Regions from separate parts of the Kribbella sp. NPDC056345 genome, predicted to be linked through region 1. Evidence: riboswitches for the same ligand, from Rfam matches in the RefSeq annotation. Region 1 holds a riboswitch; each other region holds the start of a gene.
What was found. Region 1 has a riboswitch for thiamine pyrophosphate ahead of thiS (sulfur carrier protein ThiS). Riboswitches for the same ligand answer to the same signal wherever they lie in the genome.
Positions count from the first base shown of each region.

Region 2: linked by a shared signal. The riboswitch ahead of ACFCV3_RS33475 (purine-cytosine permease family protein) and the one ahead of thiS (sulfur carrier protein ThiS) in region 1 are both predicted to bind thiamine pyrophosphate.
Region 3: linked by a shared signal. The riboswitch ahead of thiC (phosphomethylpyrimidine synthase ThiC) and the one ahead of thiS (sulfur carrier protein ThiS) in region 1 are both predicted to bind thiamine pyrophosphate.

Region 1 covers NZ_JBHJQQ010000002.1:573,975-578,620, forward strand. Annotated here, with positions in the region: gene ACFCV3_RS08400 (thiazole synthase) at 3-776, opposite strand; gene thiS (sulfur carrier protein ThiS) at 778-1,005, opposite strand; TPP riboswitch at 996-1,111, opposite strand; gene ACFCV3_RS08410 (DUF5937 family protein) at 1,115-2,050, opposite strand; gene ACFCV3_RS08415 (hypothetical protein) at 2,058-4,019, opposite strand; gene ACFCV3_RS08420 (G5 domain-containing protein) at 4,202-4,646, opposite strand, start outside.
Region 2 covers NZ_JBHJQQ010000012.1:99,504-104,149, reverse strand. Annotated here, with positions in the region: gene ACFCV3_RS33495 (ATP-binding protein) at 1-354, shown strand, start outside; gene ACFCV3_RS33490 (DUF3152 domain-containing protein) at 483-1,262, shown strand; gene ACFCV3_RS33485 (hypothetical protein) at 1,305-2,111, shown strand; gene ACFCV3_RS33480 (alpha/beta fold hydrolase) at 2,108-2,770, shown strand; TPP riboswitch at 2,792-2,914, shown strand; gene ACFCV3_RS33475 (purine-cytosine permease family protein) at 2,902-4,236, shown strand; gene ACFCV3_RS33470 (class I SAM-dependent methyltransferase) at 4,287-4,646, shown strand, end outside.
Region 3 covers NZ_JBHJQQ010000002.1:693,607-698,252, reverse strand. Annotated here, with positions in the region: gene ACFCV3_RS09020 (hypothetical protein) at 1-10, opposite strand, end outside; gene ACFCV3_RS09015 (SatD family protein) at 7-609, opposite strand; gene thiC (phosphomethylpyrimidine synthase ThiC) at 869-2,491, opposite strand; TPP riboswitch at 2,484-2,603, opposite strand; gene ACFCV3_RS09005 (lysophospholipid acyltransferase family protein) at 2,634-3,392, shown strand; gene ACFCV3_RS09000 (hypothetical protein) at 3,508-4,032, shown strand; gene ACFCV3_RS08995 (hypothetical protein) at 4,029-4,262, opposite strand; gene ACFCV3_RS08990 (anion permease) at 4,276-4,646, opposite strand, start outside.

The DNA.
Region 1 (4,646 bases):
GGCTAGAACGTCGGCAGTCCGGTTGTGGGTGAGGATGCCTGTGCGGAGTGCCAGCGGCGCGGGACTCGGCCGGCCAGCAGGGCGTTGCGGCCGGCGGTGACGGCGTCGCGCATGGCGGCTGCCATTAGCGCTGGTTTCTCCGCGCGGGTGACCGGGGTTGCCAGCATCACCGCGGCGCAGCCGAGCTCCATCGCGAGCGCGGCGTCGCTCGCTGTACCGAGGCCGGCGTCGACGATGACCGGGACGTTCGCACCCTCGACGATCAGGGAGATGTTGTGCGGGTTGCGGATGCCGAGGGCCGAGCCGATCGGCGCGGCCAATGGCATCACGGCCGCGCAGCCCGCCTGCTCGAGACGGCGAGCCAGGATCGGGTCGTCGTTGGTATAGGGGAGCACGGTGAAGCCGTCGGCGACCAGGATGTCCACGGCGTCGAGGAGCTCGACCGGATCGGGGAGCAGCAGGTGGTCGTCGGCAACCACCTCGACCTTGATCAGGTCGGTCCCCAGTGCCTCGCGGGCCAGCCGGGCGGTCAGCACGGCCTCGGCCGCGGTGTGACAGCCGGCAGTGTTCGGCAGGATCTCGATCCCGTGCCGCTTCAGGACGTCGAGCACCGAGCCCTCGTGCCCGGTCCCCAGCCGGCGCATCGCGACCGTGGTCAACTGGGTGCCGGAGGCAATCAATGCCTCTTCCATCACTTCCAGGTTGGCCGAACCGCCGGTACCCATGATGAGCCGCGACGAGTACGTGCGGCCGCCCAGCTCGAAGGGGTCGTCCATGTCAGCCTCCCTGGACCGCGCCGACGATCTCGACCCGGTCACCTGCCGTCAGGATCGTGGCGGCCCACTCGTCGCGGGTCAGCACGCTCTGGTTCACCGCGACTGCGATCCCGGTCTGCCGATCCGACATCTCCCGGACCAGCTCCGCGACCGACATCCCCGGTCCGCTGCTGGTCGCCGTACCGTTCACCCACACCGCGTGCTCATGCGGTGACTCGTCGTACGTCATGAGGTCCTCCCTACGCCGGAATTACCCGATTCAGGTTCAGCGGTCGGCGACGCCTGCTCTGTCGCCCTCTCAGCCCACTCCGGTGCGAGCTCCCGCGGTGCTATCGACTTTAGTTCCCCGTCAGCAATTGGGCCAATTCTGTCGGCCTGTAGAGCACATGCTTACCGGCTCGCTGGGGCTCGACCAGGCCGGTACGGCGGAGCAGTTGCAGGTGCTGGCTGACTGCTGACGGGGTGACCTGGAGCTCGGCGGCCACGTCGGTCGTGGTGCGCGGGTGCGTGAGGAGCTGCAGGATGCGGGCGCGCGCCGTACCGATGAGGTGGGCCAGGTCCTGTGGCGTGGGTGGGGCGACGACGGTCCACAGGTTGGCCTGGCCGCGGGGTGGGTAGCCGAGGAACGGTTCGGCGCCGGGGTCGTACGGGATCACGGCGTGCGGGCCGAACAGGGTCGGCTGCAGGACGAGACCGCGGCCGTCGACCTTCTCCACGCGACTGATTTCGCTCACCTTGTCGACCTTCAAGAGGCCTTGGCTATAAGAGATCGCCGGGCCGAGTTCGTTGAGCATCGCCCCGGTGCCTTGCTGGGTGAGCACATGACCGCGGTACGTGATGTCGGCGGAGAGGATCGTCCGCATGCGATTCCAGTACGGCGCCATGACCGTCTGCCAGTAGTCGTCGAGTGCTGTGGTGACTCGGGCCGGCGTGAGACCTTCGGGCAGCTCGCCGTTGACCGCTGTGAGCTGTCTGGTGAAGGTCTCTTGATCGACTGCCGCTATCAGCGCGAGCTCGTCGGCGAACTGGGTGAGCGGGGAGGTCGGCCGCGGTGTGAGGTAGTCGGGGCTGCCCATGGTGTCGTTGACGAGGTGGCTGAGGACGGTCCAGTCCAGGTCTGCGAGGAGGGGCTGGACGGCACGGATCCACGGCAGCTGCAGCGGGAACCGGCCGGGATCGCGCAGGGCCCGCAGTGAGAGCACTGTCTCGCACGCGGGTGACAGGGCGAACCGGACCTCCTCCAGATCCCGGGACGTCAGTTCGTAGGTCAGCACTCGTTCATTACATCCCGCGGTAGCCCGGACCGCCTCGTTGGGTTGTGTGGTTCTCGGGCCTGTCGTGTCGCGCGATCGGGCCGGTGTCGTCGTCGAGGACCTTGCCGGTGGCCCAGGCGTCGTCGGTGATCGCGTTGCGCGGTACCGCCAGGGCTAGCTTGAAGTCCTGGTCCGGCTGGGCAGTCGTGTTGCCACGGATCTGAACCGCGACGGTCTTGCGGGTCTCGCCGGGTGCGAAGGTGATCGTGGTCCTCAGCGGGAGGACGATCTCGGGGTCCGCTGTGAAGCCGGCTGTCTCGGCGTGAACAGTGATCTGCTGATGGCTCGGCCTGTTGAGGGTGACCGTGAAGTTGACCTCGGTCGTGTTGTTGCCCTCGGCAATTGGTGCGGCATCGGCGACCGAGATCCGGGGAAGGTGGTTGATGGTGGTGCGGCCGCGGGACGGCGTGCTGAGGGCGAGGTCGGAGATGAAGATCCGGCCCTCGGTGGTGCGGTCGGTGCGGAGTTCTACTGCCTTGAGATCCGTTGTTTTCAAGGGGATTCGCACTGTTCTCAGTAGCGTTTTCGGTTGGCCGTCTTCGGGTTTGCCGGGGAGATGGGTGAGGGAGACGGCGACATCGCGGTGGTCTCCTCGGTTGTCGATCAGTCTGATGGTGAGGTCCTGGGGCGACGGCTGGTCCGGGTCGGCGGCGGCGCGGAACGTCAGTACGCCGTACTGCTTCTGGGCGTTGACCGGGATGCGGATCGCACCTGGGCCGGTCCAGTGGAGTGCGGTGATCGCTGGGTTCGGGACGCCGGGGAGGAAGAAGCTGGGGACCCAGTGGGGGAAGCGGTCGGGCTGCTCGTTCTCGGTGCAGAACGGGAGCTCGGGGTTGGGATCGGGGAGCCAGGACGGGCTGCCGGTGCAGACGGTCGCGGTCAGGGCGCCGGTCGTGGTGACAGGTTCGTCGAACCGTGCGAGCTCGAGGCGGTCGGGGGATTGTGCGGTGACGTTGGGGTTCGAGCCGTCGAACAGCTTTCCCTGTGCTTCCTCGCCGCCGAGGATCCAGCGGAAGAAGCCCGAGATGTACGTGCGCCCGAGGGTCTGCTGCTGAACCGCGGTCAGGCGTGTGGGCGTCGCCGTACCGCAGGGTTCGTCGTTCGGGTTGAAGGCCCAGTCGTCGGTCGCGGGGGCTTCGGCCTGGCCGGGGGTCCACTCGCTGTTGAAGAAGTTGTGGTTGGCGCCCATCAGGAGGACCGTCGATTTGGGTGCACTATCCGGGGCTTGGCGGGAGTCGTCGTACAGGTGCTGGCCCTGCAGGTCGTAGACGTCGCCGTCGCAGTAGCCCGTCAAAAGGTTGAGGGCGACGCCGGGCAGGGCCTGTCGGGTGGCTGAGGTCGAGGCGAGCGGGAGGACGGCCTTGATGCCGTAGGGGTGGGGGCGGGCCGCATTCGCGAGCGTTGCGGCGACCACTCCCTCGCCGCCACGCGAGTGGCCCATCAGGCCGACGTTGTTGAGGTCTACCCGGCTGGAGTGTTTCCACAGGTCGAGGTGGGCGAGGACGAGTTCGCCACGCAATCTGGTCGCGGCGTCGAGGGTCTTGCTGACGTTGCGGTTGACCGCATTCGAGCTGATGGAGACGACGACGTACCCATGTTTGGCGAGCTCGTTGCCCGGGGCGTCGTACCCACGGAAGCTCGGGACCGGGCGCTGGTCGGTGGCACAAGGCCATCGCTGGACCTCGTCGCCGCCGTAACAAGCCTCGTGGAACCCATGCAGGAACACGACCATCGGCCGCTTGCCGGGCGCGTCTCTCGGCGCGTAGACCTTGGCGCGCAGCTCGGACTTGACGCCGCCAGGCAAAGTGATCGCCTCGTCGCCGAGGTTGTACTCACTCGTCGCGACGCCGTAGGTCGCCTCCCCGGCATGGGCGACCCCGCCCGTAGCCGTCAACACCGCCACCACGACCAAACCCAGCCAAGCCTTCACGAGCCCACCCCTTTCAGGCTCTCACCATCCCCTCTCTCAGATCGGTGGACCCGACATCTGCCCCTGAACCCCGCACACCCTGCCCGTCCGGACCCCAGGCCCATCACAACTGCAGACCGCGCCCTGTCTGCACGCTCAGCGAGTGGCCGCTCGCCCAGTTGTGATGGCCTGGCGGTCCGCTGCTACTCGCAGCCGACGCCGTCATCGTCGGAGTCGAGGCGGTAGATGTCGGACCCAGTCACGGTCACCGGACCATCGACGTACTCGGGTCCGTTCCCGCTCCCACCGGAGCAGTCGACGTCACTCGCGATCGGCACGCACCCGCTGTAGTTCGGATCGCACCCGGACTCCACCTCCTCCTCGACCTTGGTCCCCACCGCCGTCACCTGCGACCGCGGTTGCTTCGCGACCTCCTGCCGAACGAGCTTCCTCCCCGTCTGCTTCCCGCCCAAGTAGGTGACGGCGTACGTCAGCTTCCGCGACCCGTTCGCTCCCGCCGTCCGGATCTCCTTCGTCCCCTTCGGCAGTTCGCTGTCCGTGACCGTCTTCTTCTTGAACGGAATCACCTGATACTCGACCACCGTCCGCGTCGTCGTCGGTACGACGGACTTCGGCGTCGGTGGGGTT
Region 2 (4,646 bases), on a different contig from region 1:
GCCCACGCCACCTGGGACCACGCCCCCACCTCACCCATCACCATCAAAGACGTAGCCGTCGCCGCCCCCGAAGCCTCCGCCGAACTCACCGTCGGCTTCTTCGGCTCCCGCTACGAACGCGCCACCCCCGCCGAACGCGAGTACATGCGCGCCATGGCAGAGCTGGGCATAGCCGCCGACGACGGCTCGGTCCCCACCGCCGAAGTAGCCACCACCCTCAACCGCAAACCCCAGTCCCTCTCCCCAGCCCGGGACGGCCTCATCAAAAAAGGCCTCGTCTTCTCCGCCGAACGAGGCACCGTAGCCTTCACCGTCCCCCACTTCGGCAAGTTCCTCCGCACCCGCACCGCCTGACTCTCCAGGCTGCCCTTTTGTGCAGAGGGTGGGAGTCTGTAGGGTGAATCGGCATGACCACCCGGCGGACTGGCCAGCGTGCTGGGATGTCTGCGCGTGGGCGGCACAGCCGGCGGAAGTCTCATCGGATGCAGTGGTTCTCGGTGACGGCGTTGGCGGTGCTGGGGACTGTGATGGTGGTGCATCCGGATGTGACCGGGCGGCGGAGTCTGGCTGCTGAGGTTGTTGCCGGGGCAGAGACTCCGGTTGCGCAGGAGCCGGTGGTGGTTGTGCCGACTCCGGTGGTGGTGACCACTCCTACTCCGTCGGTGCATCTGACGACGCCGTTGCGGCCGGCACCTACGTTGACTCGGCAGCCGAAGGGCGCCAAGCCGAATGTGACGGTGTCGAGTGGGAAGCTGAGTGTCGTGCCGGGGTCGGACAAGGCCAGCGGGGTGCGGGACAAGCTGACGTACCGGGTGGAGATCGAGCAGGGGTTGTCGGTGAACCCGGTTGCGGTGGCGGCGAGTATTCACAAGACGCTGACAGATCCGCGCGGGTGGCAGGCGGTGCATCCGGTGAGCTTCGAGCGGACCGACGCCGCCGACGTGGATCTGCGGATCATCGTGGCGACGCCGACGCTGACCGACAAGCTGTGTCTGCCGCTCGACACCGGTGGTGAGGTGTCGTGCCGGGTCGAGGACCGGGTCGTGCTGAACGCCAAACGGTGGATGTACGCAGTTCCGGCGTACGGCGGGGATGTCGCGCTCTACCGCAACTACCTGGTCAACCACGAGGTCGGGCACGCGCTCGGGCACGGGCACTCGACCTGTGCGCAGCCGAAGTCACCGGCGCCGGTGATGATGCAGCAGACCAAGGGACTCGGTGGCTGCCGGCCGAACGCGTGGCCGACGATCAAGGCCACCTGACCACGTCCCGTGAGAAGCTGAGTCCCCAGGGAGGGAGCAGCGATGTCGTCACAGGACTTCCCGACGTACGGACGTGAGCCGGAGAGCGAGCAGCCGGCCGAGGAGCAGCACTTCGCTCCGCCCACCCCGTACGGCGGTGGCACGTACGCCGGCGGTGGTCAGCCACTGCCGCCCGTTCCCTATGCGCCTGCGCAGCCCTACGGTTCCCAACCGGGTCAGTACGGCGGTCCGCCCACCGACCCCACGCAGCCCCCGAGCTACCGACCAGGGCACCCGTACGGCGCTCCGGTGGATCCGCATCCCGAGGCGTTCCCGACGTACGGGCGTAAGGAGCCGTTCGAGGGCCGTGATCCGCGGGCGGCCAAGGTGCTGCTGCTGGCCACGCTGATCGCGGCGATCTACGGGCTGATGGTGGTGTCGGTCCAGCGGGTCTCGATCCGGGAGATCACCCAGGCACCGGGGTCACCGCTGAACCACCCGCTGCGGACCGACGTGATTGACGCGCTCGGCCAGCTCCTGATCCTTCTGGTCGGCGCTGCGGCGATCGTGCTGTGGGCGAGAGACGTGCTGGCTCGCCGCAAGGCCGCCCGCCAGCCGGAGGCTATCGAGATCGTCGGCGGTGTGCTGGTCGTCGCCTCGCTGGTCCCCCTGTTCATTTGGGTGGGGATGGTGCTGTCGACCGGCCTCGGAGCTGTCGACGCCACGCTGGAGCGGCTGCCGACGGCGTACGCGTGGGGTGGGTTCGGTCTGCTCATCCTCGCGGCCGGGCTGTTCCTCGGCTACCGCGAGCTCAAGCCGGACCTCGACACCGTGGTTCGGGCCGCACCCGGCCGACCGCCCTGGGAGTGAGCGCACCCGTAGTCCTGGTCCCGGGCCTCGGCCTCGGGCCGGAGTCGTACGCACCGACAGTCGAGCACCTCTCGATGCCGTACCGAGTCGTCACACTTCCCGGATACGGCGAACCTGCTGACCACCGCGATGACCTGCACCCGGAGGCCCTCGCCGCACGCCTGGAGCAGAAGGTCCGGGAGCGCTCGGTCCTCGTCGGGCACTCGGCCGGCGCTCAGATCGTGGTGGAGCTGGCGGCCGCCCACCCAGAGCTGGTGCACGCGCTGGTCCTGATCGCGCCGAGCGGTGACGTGAAGTCCGCGAGCTGGCTCGACCTGGGGATGCGATGGCTGGAATCGGCAGCACCGGAGTCCCCGCGGCTGATCCCGGTCCTGGCACCGCAATACGCCCGTACGACGTTCTCTACGATCGCCCGAGCGGCTGCCGCCTGCCGCCGGCACGACCTGGCCGGTGTGATCACCAGAGTCCAGGCGCCGGTCGTGATCATCCGCTGCCGCCATGACCATCTGTCATCAGCCGACTGGGCCGACCGCCTCGCCGGGCTGAGCCACGGTGAGTCACGGACGCTGTCCACCGGGTCACACATGCCGGTGCTGACCAACGGCCCGGAGGTGGCCGCGCTCATCCATCGAGCAGCCGCCGAGCGGCCCACCGATTGAAGCGTTATCGTTGACGCGGTAGCAAACCTCTGCGGGAGCTCGCACCGACATGCGGGCTGAGAGGGCGACTAGACCATCCGGGTCGCCGACCGCCTGAACCTGACCGGGTAATGCCGGCGTAGGGATAAGCGATGACAGACACTGCAATTCGTCCTGCCAACAACGAAGCTCCGCTCGTCCTCACCACGGATGCGCCCAGGACGCTCGGGTTCTTCGACCAGTTCACGCTGTGGGGCAACCTCGGCATCTCGTTGTTCGGCCCGGTGACCGGTGCGCTGGTCGCGGCGTACACGGGGTCGTTGTGGCAAGGCCTGCTCGCGGTGGTCGTCGGCTGCGGGATCGGCGCGCTCGTCCTCGGTGGCGCGGCCGTCTTCGGCTCGCATACCGGTGCGCCGGCCATGGCCTGTCTGCGCGGCATCTTCGGCCGCCGCGGGTCGATGGCGCCGACCGTGCTGAACATCGCGCAGAACATCGGTTGGGCGACGATGGAGATCATCGTGATCTCGCAGGCCGCGGTCGCGGTGACGAGTGAGCGCTGGCGCTGGTTGTTCGTCGTACTGGCCGGCATCATCGCCACCACGATGGCCGTCCGGCCGCTGGGCAGCGTGAAGGTCCTGCGGAAGTTCATGGTCTGGCTGGTATTGATTGCCTCGGTCTACCTTTTCGTCCAGGTGCTCAGCAAGCCGGTGCAGGCGCTGCCGCAGGACGGCGTGTTCGGCTTCTGGCCCGGTGTCGATCTGGCTGCCGCGGGTGTCGTCTCCTTCGCGCCGCTGGCCGCGGACTACACCCGGCACTCACGCAGCAACAAGGCCGCCTTCGCCGGTTCGTCGCTCGGCTACGGCCTGGCCGCGATCCTGTACTACGCCTTGGGCGTGTTCGCGGTCGCGACTCTGCAGACCGACAGCGAAGGCGTGATCACCGCGCTCGTCACCCTGCCGGCCGGTGCGATCGCGTTGTTCGTGCTGCTGGTGGACGAGGTCGACGAGGCCTACGCGAACGTCTACTCGACCACGATGGCTGCCCACAACCTGATCGGTCACGTCGATCGGCGCTGGATCTCGATCGGGATCGGCGTCCTCGCGACCGGCCTCGCGCTGATGGTTGACCTGGGCAACTACACCCAGTTCCTCTACCTGATCGGCTCCGTCTTCATCCCGCTGTTCGCGGTCGCGATCGCCGACTTCTTCCTGGTGAGCAAGATGAACTGGGACGTGTCCAGTACGGCGAAGTTCCGCTGGCAGCCCGCGGTCGCGTGGCTGATCGGCTTCGTCGCCTACCAGCTCGTCAACCCGGGCACGGTCGCCGGCTGGTCGGATTTCTGGGTCGATGTCCAGGGCAAGCTCTTCGGCGGAAACGCGGTACCGGGGTGGCTCGGCGCGACGTACACCAGCATCATCGTCTCGATGGTCGCCGCCGTGGTTCTCGGCCGCATCGGGCGTAAGGAAACGGTCGCGGCCGGATCGTGACCCGCGGACCGGTGGACAACTGACCGGCGGCACGCGGGATACTTGCGCCCATGCTCAACTCCGCACTGCGTAGCCGGGCCGAATACGCCGAACTCGGCGTCGACGGTCTGGCCGCGCGGACTTCGCCCGAGCGGGACGCAGACATCGTCAAGGCCGTCGAGGAACTACTGGACGGCCGGGACTCGGTTCTCGATCTGTGCTGTGGCTACGGCCGGATCTCGCTCCCGCTGCGGCGGGCCGGGAAGACCGTGCGCGCCCTCGACATCTCACCGAACCTGGTCGAGGCCGGCCGCGCCCGGGCCGCGGAGGAGGAGCTGGCGATCGACTGGGCGATCGGTTCGATGACCGATCTGCCGTACGCATGGGATTCCTTCGACGCGGTGATCTGCCTGTGGACCGCGTTCCACGAA
Region 3 (4,646 bases), 120 kb from region 1:
GTGCCGTCACGCAGCGACCTCGGCGCGGCTGAGCAGTTCGGCCGCCAGCAACCGGCCACGCTGCTCCTCGGCCACTCCGGCCGCCTGGGCCCGTTGGGTTACCGCAGATTGACTGATCCCCAGTTTCACGCCGATCTCCCGTCGTGTCAGTCCCTCGGCCAGCAGGTCGGCAACGGCCCACCCGCGGTCACTGCGCCGGCGCAGCACCGATGCCATCAACCAGAGCACAGTCTCCACCTGATCGGCCAGCTGGGCGTCGGCGCCACACACATTGACATGGTGCGGGCTGTACTTCGCCTTGGTGACCGCGTCCCGGGCATACACGAACGCATCCCCGTTACCCGCCCTGGTACTGCGCGGGAGCGGCTCGATCACCTCGCCGATCCCGAGCCCGACGTACCAGCAGTCGCGGCGGAGCAGCTCGACGACCAGATCGATCGTTGCCTTGGCCTCCGACAACACGCCCTGGACCTCGTCGCCCGCGGTCCGCTCGAACTTGCGGATCAGCCCGGGCCACCGGGGTCTGCGGTTCAGACTGTTCAATAGCTCGGGTACGAGATCGCCGCTGATTCTGCTGCCGCGCTGATCTACCGTGAGAACGAAGAGCACTGTCCCGCACCTCCTTCCAACGGAGTTAAGGCTACAGTCTTATTCACGCTGAGTGAAGGCAAAAACCTGAATCGGTTCACCCAGTCACTCTCGGTGATCACCCCGCAGGACAGCTGATTCCCCAATTCTCCGCTCAATCGGGCCACTTCGGCATCTCGACACACGCCGGGATTTCACAGCGCGTAAGGCTGAAAAGCCCGGTTTTCGTGCGAAAAGGCCCCCAAAACCGCTTCAGACAGCGGTTTCGGGGGCCGGTGAGTCAGTCGGCCAACGGTAGGTAGAGCTTGCTGTCTCCTGCCTTGAAGGTCTCGGACATCTCGGTGAGGCCGGCCTCGATCGCTTCGGTCGAGGTCAGGCCGTGCTCTTCGGCGTAGGCGCGGATGTCCGCGGTGATCCGCATCGAGCAGAACTTCGGCCCGCACATCGAGCAGAAGTGTGCGGTCTTGGCCGGCTCGGCCGGCAGGGTCTCGTCGTGGTAGGACCGCGCGGTGTCAGGATCCAGCGAGAGGTTGAACTGATCCTCCCAGCGGAACTCGAACCTGGCCGTCGACAACGCGTCGTCCCAGGCCTGTGCGCCCGGATGCCCCTTGGCCAGGTCGGCAGCGTGGGCAGCGATCTTGTAGGTGATCACACCGGTCTTGACGTCATCACGGTCCGGCAGCCCGAGGTGCTCCTTCGGCGTGACGTAGCAGAGCATCGCCGTACCGAGCCAGCCGATCTGGGCCGCACCGATGGCGCTGGTGATGTGGTCGTAGGCCGGTGCCACATCGGTTGCCAACGGCCCCAAGGTGTAGAACGGCGCCTCACCACACAGCTCTTCCTCGAGCCGCACGTTCTCCGCGATCTTGTGCATGGGCACATGTCCCGGGCCCTCGATCATCACCTGTACGTCGTGCTCCCAGGCGATCTTGGTGAGCTCCCCCAGCGTGCGCAGCTCGGCGAACTGGGCGTCGTCGTTCGCATCCGCGATACATCCCGGGCGAAGTCCGTCACCGAGCGAGAACGTCACGTCGTACTCACGCAGGATCTCGCACAGCTCGGCGAAATGCGTGTACAGGAAGGACTCCTGGTGATGCGCGAGGCACCACGCGGCCATGATCGACCCACCGCGCGAGACGATGCCGGTGATCCGCCGCGCGGTCAGCGGCACGTACCGCAGCAGTACGCCGGCGTGCACGGTCATGTAGTCGACGCCCTGCTCGCACTGCTCGATCACCGTCTCGCGGTAGACCTCCCAGTTCAGTGCGGCCGGGTCGCCCTTCACCTTCTCCAGCGCCTGGTAGAGCGGGACCGTCCCAATCGGAACCGGCGAATTCCGCAGGATCCACTCGCGGGTCTCGTGGATGTTCTTGCCGGTGGACAGATCCATCACGGTGTCCGCGCCCCAGCGGGTGGCCCAGACGAGCTTCTCGACCTCGTCCTCGATCGAGCTGCTGACGGCGGAGTTGCCGATGTTCGCGTTCACCTTCACCAGGAACTTCTTGCCGATGATGGTCGGCTCGCTCTCCGGATGCCGGCGGTTGACCGGGATGACGGCCCGGCCGCGGGCCACCTCGGACCGGACGAACTCCGGATCCATGTTCTCCCGCAGCGCGACGTACCGCATCTCCTCGGTGATGGTGCCGGCTCGCGCATGCGCGAGCTGGGTCAGGTTCGCCCGGCCGGCGATCCACTCGCGCCGGAGCGCGGGCAGACCGGCCTGTACGTCGATCTGCGCGGTCGCGTCCGTGTACGGCCCGGACGTGTCGTACAGGTCGAAGTGCTCGCCGTTGGTGAGGTGGACACGACGCGCCGGGACACCCAGCTCGCCGCGATAGATCTTCTCGGAGCCCGAGATCGGGCCGGTGGTGACAGTCGGTCGTACGGTGCCGATGGTTGTCACTTGATGTGCTCCCTACGCCGGAATTACCCGGACAGGTTCGGCGGTCGGCGGCGCCGGATTCCTCCAGCCGCCCTCTCAGCCCACTACGGTGCGAGCTCCCGCGATCTCCAGTTATCGGCAATACCTTAGTAGAGTTCCGACGATGCGCGACTTTGTGTATCCGCCGGTGGTCGGAATCGCCCGTACGGCGTTCAAGGTGCTGGATGTGAACTTCCAGCTCTCCGGGACCGAGAACGTGCCCCGGACCGGCGGTGCCGTGATTGCGCTGAACCACATCAGCTACGTCGACTTCGTTCTCGGCGGGTACGGCGCTCTGCCGAGCAAGCGGCTGGTCCGGTTCATGGCCAAGGAAGTCCTGTTCCGCAACCGCTGGTCCGGTCCGCTGATGCGTGGGATGCACCACGTCCCGGTGGACCGCGGTGCCGGCGCGGCGTCGTACGAGCAAGCCCTGCGGCTGCTGCGCGCCGGTGAGGTGGTCGGCGTGTTCCCGGAGGCGACGATCAGCCGGTCGTTCGAGCTCAAGGAGTTCAAGTCCGGCACGGTCCGGATGGCCGCGGAGGCCGGCGTACCGGTGATTCCGCTGATCCTGTGGGGCACCCAGCGGATGTTCACCAAGGATCACCCGAAGGACTTCTCCCGGCACCGCACGATCGCGATCACGGTCGGTACGCCGATGACCGTGAGCACGGACGACGACCCGGTCGCGGCGACCGCCGTACTGCGCTCGACGATGGCCGAGATGCTCGACGACACCATCCGTGCCTACCCGGAGCAACCGCCCGGTGCCTGGTGGTTGCCGGCCTCGTACGGCGGCTCCGCGCCCACGCCCGAAGAGGCCGACCGGATGGATCGTGAGGAGCTGGCCCGCCGGGCGGAGCGTCGGCAAGAACCGCGTCAATAACGCCGCCTTACCCCGGACAAGGCCTTGACCTCGGCGGTCTGCGACGGTACGAAGGGCACTTGTTGCTGACATGACAGGAACCTCGGGGGTCCCTGTGTTGGGCGGGGGAAGGTTTGTGTTCGATTCACCGGAAGAACTGCGCCTGTTCGAACCCGGGACGCTGCAGGTCGCGCCGCACGTGGCGGAGCACCTCCCGGACGCGGGTGCCTACTTCATCGGCTGGTCCACGCAGGACCTGGACGCCGAGCGGACGCGCGAGGTCGAGGCCGCGGTCAACGGGCGGCGCTGCGCGAACGGCTGGTTCCCGCTGGAGGTGCTGGACAGCATCGGTCACCGCGGCTACTGGCGTGGTCCGCTGACCTACCTGGCCCAGATGACCGCCGACGACGCGGCCATCCTGCAGGACTGGGCCGGCCGCGGCCTGACAGGTGAGAACCAGCGCCGTATCCAGGCGACCGTCAACCACCTGCTCCACCAGCAGGGTCACGCGGCGGCAGCGACCTGGGCCGTGGCTGTCCGCCCCCAAGCCGGTCTGGACGCAGCTGAGCTGGGCGATCGCCTCTTCACCGCCTGGGAAGAGAACCTCGACGCGGTGCGCACCAAGGACGTCGCCAAGGCAGTGCGTAGGTGGAACCGCTAGTGGAACTGCGGAATGATCAAGTAGAGGCCGTACAGCACCGCAGCTAGGCATGCTGCGAAGCACAGCGACGCCACTGCGGTGTCCAGCATCGCAGGCGGCCGTTTCTCGTCGAGCGCCACCGCACGCCGTCCCATAGCGGTCACTCCGAAGGCGAACACCACCGCCAGCCCTACCCCGAAGAGCAGGCTGACCAGCGCTACTTCGCCGAGTCCGGCCCAGTCGATGTGCATCGCCCTGCTCCTCTCAGACCGCCGCGGTCGCCGAGGAGGCGGCCGGGGTGCTCGGGTACTCGTTCACGTTGGCCGAGTTGACCGGCTTGCGCCGGGAGGCGGCGTACAGGCCACCACCAGCAACCAGAGCCAGTACGGCGATCAGCGCGACCCCGAGGTTGCCGGAGTTCGCCACGCGGCCGGACAGCGCGCCGACGATCGCAGCGGCGGGCAGTGTGAACAGCCAGGCCAGTGCCATCCGGCCGGCCACCGTCCAGCGCACCTCAGCCAGCCGCTTGCCCAGTCCGGCGCCCAGGATGCTGCCGGAGCAGACCTGCGTGGTGGAGAGCGGGAAGCCCAGGTGCGACGAAGCCAGCAGCACTGCGGTCGAACTGGTCTCCGCGG